DNA from 3 places in the Streptomyces sp. NPDC048639 genome. Region 2 is predicted to be linked to each of the others. Evidence: riboswitches for the same ligand, from Rfam matches in the RefSeq annotation. Region 2 holds a riboswitch; each other region holds the start of a gene.
The links. A riboswitch is a leader RNA that binds a small molecule or an ion and turns the genes downstream of it on or off. The one in region 2 is predicted to bind cyclic di-AMP.
Positions count from the first base shown of each region.

Region 1: it holds a riboswitch for cyclic di-AMP, as region 2 does, so the genes downstream of both, ACGFNH_RS22545 (NlpC/P60 family protein) here and ACGFNH_RS04630 (transglycosylase family protein) in region 2, are expected to answer to the same signal.
Region 3: it holds a riboswitch for cyclic di-AMP, as region 2 does, so the genes downstream of both, ACGFNH_RS31080 (M23 family metallopeptidase) here and ACGFNH_RS04630 (transglycosylase family protein) in region 2, are expected to answer to the same signal.

Region 1 is NZ_JBICVP010000008.1:162,262-165,529, forward strand. Features, by position in the region: gene pcrA (DNA helicase PcrA) at 1-703, opposite strand, end outside; cyclic di-AMP (ydaO/yuaA leader) riboswitch at 961-1,120, shown strand; gene ACGFNH_RS22545 (NlpC/P60 family protein) at 1,129-2,247, shown strand; gene ACGFNH_RS22550 (hypothetical protein) at 2,411-2,764, opposite strand; gene ACGFNH_RS22555 (NlpC/P60 family protein) at 3,038-3,268, shown strand, end outside.
Region 2 is NZ_JBICVP010000002.1:68,325-71,592, reverse strand. Features, by position in the region: gene ACGFNH_RS04635 (permease) at 1-771, opposite strand, end outside; cyclic di-AMP (ydaO/yuaA leader) riboswitch at 1,399-1,572, shown strand; gene ACGFNH_RS04630 (transglycosylase family protein) at 1,578-2,753, shown strand; gene ACGFNH_RS04625 (cupin domain-containing protein) at 2,896-3,268, opposite strand, start outside.
Region 3 is NZ_JBICVP010000015.1:7,619-10,886, reverse strand. Features, by position in the region: gene ACGFNH_RS31085 (M16 family metallopeptidase) at 1-1,243, shown strand, start outside; cyclic di-AMP (ydaO/yuaA leader) riboswitch at 1,513-1,705, shown strand; gene ACGFNH_RS31080 (M23 family metallopeptidase) at 1,721-2,497, shown strand; gene ACGFNH_RS31075 (GntR family transcriptional regulator) at 2,715-3,268, shown strand, end outside.

The DNA.
Region 1 (3,268 bases), on a different contig from region 2:
CCGCGAAGTCCTCCTCGTCGATCAGCTCGTTCTTGAGGTTGGAGATCTTCGCGCTGAAGGACTTCGGCGGATAGCGCTTCGGGTCGAGGTCGAGGTCGCGGCAGACCAGGGACATCAGGCGCTTGGAGTCGGCCGCGTCGTAGATCGAGAAGCTGGAGGTGAAGCCGAGCTTCTTGCTCTCGCGGCGCAGGATGCGGACGCAGGCGCTGTGGAAGGTGGACACCCACATCGCCTTGGCGCGCGGGCCGACGAGTTCCTCGACGCGCTCCTTCATCTCGCCCGCGGCCTTGTTGGTGAAGGTGATCGCGAGGATCTGGCCGGGGTGCACCTGCCGGGCGCCCAGCAGATAGGCGATGCGGTGGGTGAGCACCCGGGTCTTGCCCGAGCCGGCCCCGGCGACGATGAGCAGCGGGGAGCCGCTGTGGACGACGGCGGAGCGCTGCTCCTCGTTCAGCCCCTGGAGCAGCGCGGCGGTGTCCACGGCGGGGCGGTGCGCGCCGTTGCGGTAGTACCGGTCGCGGGCGTCCTCGTCCGCGGAGGCGTCGAAGTTCCCGCCGAAGAGACCGGCAGGGATGTCCTCGCCACCGCCCTCCTCGGGCGGCGGAGGCGGGTGCTCCTCACCGGTGCGCCCCGCATGGGCGGAGGGACCCGGGCCCGGGTGCTGGAAGCCCGCCAGAAAGTTGTCGTCAAAGAGGCTGCTCATCGCTCCCCGAGTCTAGGCCGCCCGACTGACAGCCCACGCCGGTTCCCGGTCCTCGGACGGACGAGCCCCCGATCCGGTTCCGAACGATCGCGCCCCGGATTGGTCACGAAAAGGTTTCGGGCATATCGAACATCAGCCTTCACAGGTACCCCACACGTTGGCTACCGTGCTCGCTCAGGCGGCTCGCACCCCCCGTCGACGACCGCGTCGGCACGGGCAGCCTCCGCTGAATCCGGCTCTGCCCGGCGGGTGTCCGAACGACGTCCCGACGGCATCCGGAACCGGGGACCCACACGTCCCACCGGGGTGAATCGGCCCCCGCACGTGCATATGCAGCCCGTCCGTGCGGAGCCGTAGGGCAGCCTTCCGATCGCCCGAACCCGACAGCTAACCCGGTAAGCGGTCCACGGAAGGAGACGCGCGCCTTGGCGTCGCACCGCAAACCGCGGACACGTGGCCTCACGTCACCCGGCTCGGGCCGGGCGACCGTCGGGCTGACGACCGCGGCCCTCGCATCGGTCAGCCTGCTGTCGCAGAGTGCGCAGGCCGCTCCGGGCGAGCCGAAGCAGGGCATCGAAGAAGTCCAGAAGAAGGTGGACGAGCTCTACCGGCAGGCCGGCAGCGCCACGCAGAAGTACAACCAGGCCAAGGAGCGCACCGATGAGGAGCGTTCCAAAGTGGACCGGCTGCTCGACGACGTCGCCAAGCGCACGGAGAAGCTGAACGAGGCGCGGCGGCTGCTCGGAAGCTATGCCGCCACCCAGTACCGCAACGGCGGCATGGCCTCCACCGCCACGATGATGCTCGCCGACGACCCGCAGAGCTACTTCGACCAGGACCATCTGATGTCCCGGATGACCGGGCGGCAGAAGCAGGCGGTCGAGGACTTCGAGACCCAGCAGCGGGCCGCGTCGAAGAAGCGCGCCGAGGCCACCGAGAGCCTGGCGGGCCTGTCCGAGTCGCAGCAGCAGCTCCGTACGACCAAGGAGTCGGTACAGCGCAAGCTGTCGGGCGCGCGTGAGCTGCTGTCGAAGCTGACGGCCGAGGAGAAGGCCCGGCTGGCGGCGATCGAGCGCAGGAAGAAGGCCGAGGCCGAGCGCGAGGCGGAGGAACTGGCCCGGCAGCAGGCCGAGAAGCAGCGCCAGGAGGAGGCCGACCAGGGCTCCGGCCGGACCGAGGGCTCCGGCTCCTACGCGGCCAAGGCCGAGAAGGCGCTCGCCTTCGCGCGTGCCCAGATCGGCAAGCCGTACGTGTGGGGGGCGACGGGCCCGAACTCCTTCGACTGCTCGGGGCTGACCCTGGGTGCCTGGAAGGCCGCCGGGGTCTCGCTGCCGCGCACCACCTGGGACCAGGTGAAGGTCGGCAAGCGCGTGGCCACCGAGGACCTCAAGCCGGGCGACCTCGTCTTCTTCTACGACGACATCAGCCACGTGGGCATCTACATCGGCGGCGGGAAGATGATCCACGCGCCGAAGCCGGGTGCGAACGTCCGCACCGAGGCCATCACGTACATGCCGATCTACGGCAGCGTCCGGCCCGCGTAGCCGCAGTGTTCTCCCTGACGGGCGCCCCTCGCCGGGCGCCGGTCGGGGCCGGGCACGGACCGCCCCCCTTCGGTGGGGGCGGTCCGTGCCCGTACGTCAGGCACCGCGCGGCCGGGGGGCTGCGCGGTGTCCGCGAGAGATGAGCGCGCCCGCCCGGAAGCCGTCAGGTCCAGAGAACGGCGATGAAGATGTTGGCCAGGGTGAGCAGGCCGACGGCGCCGAAGGCTCCCTTCTCGACCTTCTCCTCGTCCCGCTTCACATAGACCAGGCCGAGGATGACGACGAGGACGGCGAGCTTCACGCCGATCTTGACGTTGTTGACCGTCTGGTCGTCGGCCTGATTCAGCCCCACGAGCGCGACGCCGGTGACGAGCATGGTCAGCGCGCCGTGCAGCATGCCCGGGGTGAAGCGCGCGGTCCCTTCGCCCATCGCCTTCATCTGGTTCAGGAAGCCGCCGAGCAGGGCGGCGATACCGATGATGTGCAGGCCGACAAAGACATTGATGGCTATGTCCATGCGCGGAGCCTAGCCGGGCCCATAGCAGCCGCTTCCACTCAGGTGGGCCTCAATTGCCGCTTCGGTCATGCGAGTAGCGCGAACGGCCAGAGCGTGCGGAAATCACCCGGTCCGTACGATCAGTGCCGTACCGAAACGTTTCAGTCCCGGTCATCCCGGCTCATGGCGGGGACGAAGCGGATTACCGTCCTCCCCCTAGGTGCCCGTACGGCACCCCGGAACGGGCCCCTCCGCAAGGCCACCGGAGACCAGGGGAAGGAAGTGACGGCCGCCGTGGCCTCGCACAGGAAGCCCAGGCAGCGATCGTTCATCGGCTCGCTCACGGGCAGCACCGCCGTCCGTACGGCCGCGACGTTCGCCCTCGCGGGCGCGGCGGGCGCCACCGCCCTCGAAGGAGCCGCCCACGCGGACCCGGCCCCCACCCCGGCCCAGGTGAAGGAGAAGGTCGACCGGCTGCACCACGAAGCCGAGGTCGCCACCGAGAAGTACAACGGCGCGAAGGAG
Region 2 (3,268 bases):
CCGCGCGGTGGGAGAGAAGCCGGTGAGGGAGGCGGCGACGAAGGCGTCGGCCTCCGAGCAGACGGCGAGCACGATCGCCAGTGCGGCCAGGAAGAGCACCGAGAGCCAGGGCGACCCGGCGAATGTGTCCAGGACGGACCTCGGGACCGCGACGTTGAACGTCGCCGCCGCCATCGCACCGACCACCAGAAACCCTCCGGCGTGGAGGAAGTCGTGCTGGAAGCCGAGCCGGAACTCCTCCCACCGGCCGTGCCCCGGGGTGTGTCCCGTGCGGTGGGCCGGCAGCCGCAGCCACTCCTCCCGGCCGAGGCGGATCCACAGCCAGCCCATCACGACCGAGGTCGCGAGCGAGGCGAGCAGCCGGGCCGCCACCATCTCGGGTGCGCCGGGGAAGGCGACGGCCGTGGACGCGAGCACGATCGGGTTCACCGCGGGGGCCGAGAGGAGAAAGGCGAACGCGGCCGCCGGTGCGACCCCGCGCCGGATCAGGCTCCCCGCCACCGGTACGGAGGCGCACTCGCACCCGGGCAGGACGACCCCGGCGGCGCTGGCCACGGGGACGGCGAGCGCGGGCCGCTTCGGCAGCGCCCGTGCGAAGACCCGCGCGGGCACGAAGGCGTTGATGGCCCCCGAGATGACGGTGCCCAGCAGCAGGAACGGCAGGGCCTGCACCACGATCGCGATGCAGACCGTACGCCAGGCGCCCAAGGCTCCGGGGTCCGGCTGCCCGATCGCGCCGGTGGCGACCGCGGCCGCGAGGGCGAGTCCCATTACGACGGCGGTGGCGGCCGGCCAGGGGGGCCGGCCCGGAGGTCTGCGGCCGGTCCTGGGGGCGTCGCTCGCACCCGCTTCGTGCGGCACCGGCGAGGCGGTGCCCTCCAACGCGTCCGTTCTCTGCACTGCGACTCCGCACGTTCCGCGACCGGGGTTGCTCACGATATGCGCGAATGGGGCGGACGTCGGGAAACACTTCGGGCGCTTGGTCCAGAATCATCCGTTTCGCCGGACCGACCCGGGTGCAGTAAAGGGGTGTTTCAGGACCGCATTACAGCAAAAATGAATTCAACCGCCAAAACGGACAATTGGCCGTGCGGTGACACATCTCACAGATGCTTCGCCATGAATGTGACCTCCAGCACTCGAAGGGCCCGAATTCCTTCAACTTGGTTACCGGCTGCCTCTTGTGAGAGTCGTTCAGTAGTAATCGCCTTTGCTGTGGGGCAAAGATCGGCAGCGCAGCGTGACGCAATAGCAAGTCGATCTGTCCCCCGGCGATTCAGACAAATGCAGGGCACTTGTGGCGAAGAAATGGATGTGTTTATTTTTCGGCTGCCTGCCCATCGAAAGGGCGGGCGCCCATCTGCCGGAGCGCCGAGTCCTGCCGCCGGTGGTGGGAGAAACGACAACGCACCCACGGCAGGAGCGGGGGACCCAAGGTAAGTGCCGTACCGCCATCGATGTGGTCCGGCTTGGGGTGAAGACGTGCCGAAACGCTCGTAGCTGCGTGAAGGCACGGCCGGGCAACTCCAGCCCGAACCCGACAGCTCACCTCGCAGGCGTAGGAGAGGAAGAACCCTATGTCTGCACGCGGACGTCACCGCCGCTTCAAGCCCAACCGGATCACTCGCGCCACGTTCGTCGCCGCCGCGGGCGGTGCCGGTATCGGTCTGTCCTTCATCGGCGCCGGCAGCGCGAACGCTGCCCCCGTCGGCACCTGGGACAAGGTCGCCGAGTGCGAGAGCAACGGCAACTGGAGCATCAACACCGGAAATGGCTTCTACGGAGGCCTCCAGTTCACGCAGAGCACGTGGGACGCCTTCGGCGGCAGCCAGTACGCCGACCGCGCCGACCACGCGAGCAAGGCCGAGCAGATAGCCGTCGCCGAGAAGGTGCTCGACGGCCAGGGCCCCGGCGCCTGGCCGGTCTGCGGCCCGAAGGCCGGTCTGGCCAAGGGTGGTCCGGCCCCCGAGGCCCCCGCCGCCGGCGAGAAGGCCGAGACCAAGCCGGCCCCGGCCGCCAAGGACCGTGCCGACCGTGGCGAGAAGCGCCACGGCAAGGGCGAGGCCTACACGGTCGTCAAGGGCGACTCGCTCTACAAGATCGCCACGTCCAAGCACGTCGATGGCGGCTGGAAGCAGGTCTACCAGGACAACCGCCAGGTCGTCGGCGAGAACCCGAACCTGATCCACCCGGGCCAGAAGCTCAGCCTGGGCGGCGGCAAGGCCGAGGCCGGGCAGAAGCACGAAGGCTGGAAGAAGCAGGGCTCGAAGCACGCCGCGCCCAAGGCCCAGGCGCCGAAGCAGGAGGCCAAGCCGGCCGCCAAGCCCGCGGCCGGCAAGAGCGCCGACGGCTTCACCGCCCCGGTCGACAACCTGACGCTCGGCACCCCGTACCACCAGTCGGGCAGTTCCTGGTCCAGCGGCTACCACACCGGCGCGGACTTCCGTGCCGGGACCGGTACGACCGTCAAGTCCATCGGTGCGGGCGAGGTCGTCTCCGCGGGCTGGGGCGGCAGCTACGGCAACGAGGTCGTCATCCGCCACGCGGACGGCAAGTACAGCCAGTACGCCCACCTGTCCTCGCTGTCCGTCTCGGCGGGCCAGTCCGTGACCGGCGGCCAGCAGATCGGCCTGTCCGGCTCCACCGGCAACTCCTCCGGTCCGCACCTCCACTTCGAGGTCCGCACCGGTCCGGACTACGGCTCGGACATCGACCCGATCGCGTACCTGCGCGACCACGGCGTCAAGATCTGACGATCTGACGCGCGAACGACTCGAACGGCTACGGAGTCTTCCCTCCTGACTCGATGAGGCGCCGGTTCCCCGTGACGACGGGGAACCGGCGCCTCGCTTCTGTCCTGGTGCGGGAAAGATCGGTCAAGGGAGCGGGCGGAGGTCACGCCGTGCGGCACAGGGCCCTGATCATCCGGCCGTGTTCCGGGTATCGCGCGGCCAGGTCGTCCGCATCGCCGTCTTCGTAGTCGGACGGGAGGAACCCCGGCGCCATGGTGCATCCGATGAGCGCGTGGCTGCCGCCGCCGCGGACACGCGCCCCCATCCACGTCCGGCCCGGAACGGTGAACTGGACGTGCTGCCCGGCGCGTACGTCCTGGCCGAGCACCTCCACGCGCGACGCGCCGCCCGGCTCCAGGAGCAGCAGCTCCACCGGGTCCCCCAGGTAGAAGTGCCAGACCTCGTCGCGCGGCAGCCGGTGCATGGCCGAGAAGAGGTCGTTCTCGGCGGACATCAGAAAGAGGATCGCCGTTCCC
Region 3 (3,268 bases), on a different contig from region 2:
CGCGGTGGACATGAACCTCGACGCGCCGCTGGACGCCGAGCCCACCGGACTGGACGGCGTCGCCACGATCATGGCGCGGGCGCTGTCCGAGGGCACCGACAAGCACACCGCGGAGGACTTCGCCGCGGAGCTCGAGCGCTGCGGCGCCACCCTCGACGCCCACGCCGACCACCCGGGCGTCCGCGTCTCCCTGGAGGTCCCCGCCTCCCGGCTGGAGAAGGCCCTCGGGCTGCTGGCCGACGCCCTGCGCGCCCCGGCGTTCCCCGACGGCGAGATCGAGCGGCTGGTCCGCAACCGGCTCGACGAGATCCCGCACGAGCAGGCCAACCCGGCTCGCCGCGCGGCCAAGGAGCTCTCCAAGGAGCTGTTCCCGTCCGCGTCCCGGATGTCCCGTCCGCGGCAGGGCACCGAGGAGACGGTCGAGCGCGTCGACGCCGCGGCCGTACGCGCCTTCTACGAGGCCCATGTTCGCCCCGCCACCGCCACCGCCGTGGTCGTCGGCGACCTGACCGGGATCGACCTCGCTGCCGTCCTCGGGGACACCCTCGGCGCCTGGACCGGCAACACCGCCTCTGCCCGGCCCGTCCCCCCGGTGACCGCCGACGACGCAGGCCGTGTCGTCATCGTGGACCGCCCCGGCGCGGTGCAGACCCAGCTGCTGATCGGGCGGATCGGATCCGACCGGCACGACCGCGTGTGGCCCGCCCAGGTCCTCGGCGTCTACTGCCTCGGGGGCACGCTCACCTCCCGGCTCGACCGGGTGCTGCGCGAGGAGAAGGGATACACCTACGGCGTACGGGCGTTCGGCCAGGTGTTGCGCTCCGCCCCCGACGGCACGGGCGCCTCGCTGCTGGCCATCAGCGGCTCGGTGGACACCGCCTCCACCGGACCGGCGCTGGAGGACACCTGGAAGGTGTTGCGCACGTTGGCCGCGGAGGGGCTCACCGACGCGGAGCGGGACACCGCCGTGCAGAACCTCGTCGGTGTCGCCCCGCTCAAGTACGAGACGGCGGCCGCGGTCGCGGGCACCTTCGCCGACCAGGTCGAGCAGCACCTCCCGGACGACTACCAGGCGCAGTTGTACGCCCAGCTCGCCGACACCGGCACGGTCGAGGCCACGGCGGCGGCCGTCAGCGCCTTCCCGTCGGACCGCCTGGTGACGATCCTCGTCGGCGACGCCTCCGAGATCGAGGAGCCCGTACGTGCTCTGGGCATCGGCGAGGTGAAGGTGGTCAGCGGCTGACGCCCTGAACAGCGGCTGCCCCTGAACGCATCGGCGGACGGCGTCCCTGACAGCGGCTGATGCCCCGTCAGGCCCGACCGCGTACAGCATCGGTACCCCGGAGCCCGGAGTGGCTCCGGGGTACCGATGTATGTCCGGTTTGTTATTGAGTCTGCCGTTTCCTTTGTGGTGTCGACTACAAACGCCCTGATTTCTTTGGCGATTGACAGATGTCCCGTTTAGCGTCGGTCCGGCTGTCCGGCCGGTACACCTGCCGCACCCGCGGCTCCGGGCAGTCATCGCCGAGTCCCCGTACGGCGCGAGCCAGGGGAGCCGGGGACCCACCTTGCTCGTCGCGCGCCGCACCGGCGCGGGAGGGCGCGCAGTCCCTGGGGTGAATCGGGCGCCTCCCGCGAGGGGCCCGTAGGAGACCTTCCTGCTCCGAACCCGTCAGCTAACCCGGTAGGCGAGAAGGAAGGAAAGGAGCACCGCCGCCGCATGGCGTCGTTCACCCGTGCCACCGGGAAGCACCGTTATCGCCGCCCCAGCCGTCTCGCCCGTTCCGGCGCGAGCCTTGCGGGCATAGCCACCCTCGCCACCACCGGGATCGTGACCTCACTGGCCGCCGGTCCCGCGTCCGCAGCCGCGCCGGGCCACGCGCCCGATGCCGAACAGACCGGTCTGCGCCAGGCGATCGTCATGGACGACTCGCTCGCCCGCACCGTGGATGCCCAGGCCGAGGCACAGCAGGACGCGGCCGATGCGGCCGCGGCCCGTGCCAAGGCCGAGGCCGCCGCGAAGAAGCGGGCGGCGGAGGTCAAGGCCGAGAAGAAGCGCGCGGCCCGCGAGGCCGAGCGCAAGCGCCTCAACGCCTTTGTCCTGCCCGTCGAAGGCAGCTACGTCTCCACCTCGTACGGATCCGCCGGTGGCGCCTGGTCCTCCGGCAGCCACACCGGTGTGGACTTCCACGCCTCGTCGGGGACGACCGTGCGCTCGGTGGGCGCCGGCACCGTCGTCGAGGCCGGCTGGGGCGGCAGTTACGGCAACAACATCGTGATCAAGATGAAGGACGGCACGTACACGCAGTACGGCCACCTCTCCGCGGTCCATGTCTCCGTCGGCCGGACCGTCACCCCGGGCGAGAAGATCGGCCTCTCGGGCAGTACCGGGAACACCACGGGCCCGCATCTGCACTTCGAGGCCCGCACATCCCCCGACTACGGCTCCGACATCGACCCGGTGGCCTACCTGCGCTCGCACGGCCTGAGCCTGTGAGCCTCTGACGCGGACCCTCCTGCCGTCCCGCCGGCGGCAGGAGGGAACGGGGACCGCGCAACGGACCGAGCCGGGGACCGCGCAAAGGCCAAAAGATATCCATGTCCGGGTCCCGCCCGATGGAAATTCCTCCGTTGTGCCATACAGTTCTTGAATGAACGCGGTCGAACGTGTTTCCCGGGAATTGCAGCGGAGGTCCGGCCATGCGGGATCGGATGTGAGCGGCGAGACACCGGCAGCCGGCCGTATTCCGGCGCGTGCGGTGTGCCGGGCGATTCGCGACGACATCGTCGCCGGAATCCATCCGCCCGGCAGCAGGCTGACCGAGGAGGTCCTCGCGCGACGCTACGGCGTCTCCCGCGTCCCCGTCCGCGAGGCCCTGCGCACCCTGGAGTCCGAAGGGTTCGTGACCACCCGCAGACACGCCGGGGCCTGCGTCGCCGAGCCCTCCGAGCAGGAGGCCGCCGACCTGCTCGACATCCGCGCGCTGCTGGAGCCGCTGGGCGCCGCGCGCGCCGCACAGCGCCGTACGGACGCCCACCTCAAGGTGTTGCGCGGTCTCGTACGGCTGGGCCAGGAGCGGGCGCGGCACGGACAGGTGGCGGATCTGCGGTCGCTGGAAGGCTGGTTCCACGAGACGCTGGCCCAGGCCTCCGGCAGCCCCAGCCTCGCGGCGCTGCTCACCCAGGTCCGCCGCAAGATCGCGTGGATGTACGCGCCCGCGCCGGTGGGCGCGACGAACTCCTGGGACGAGCACGCCGCGATCGCCGA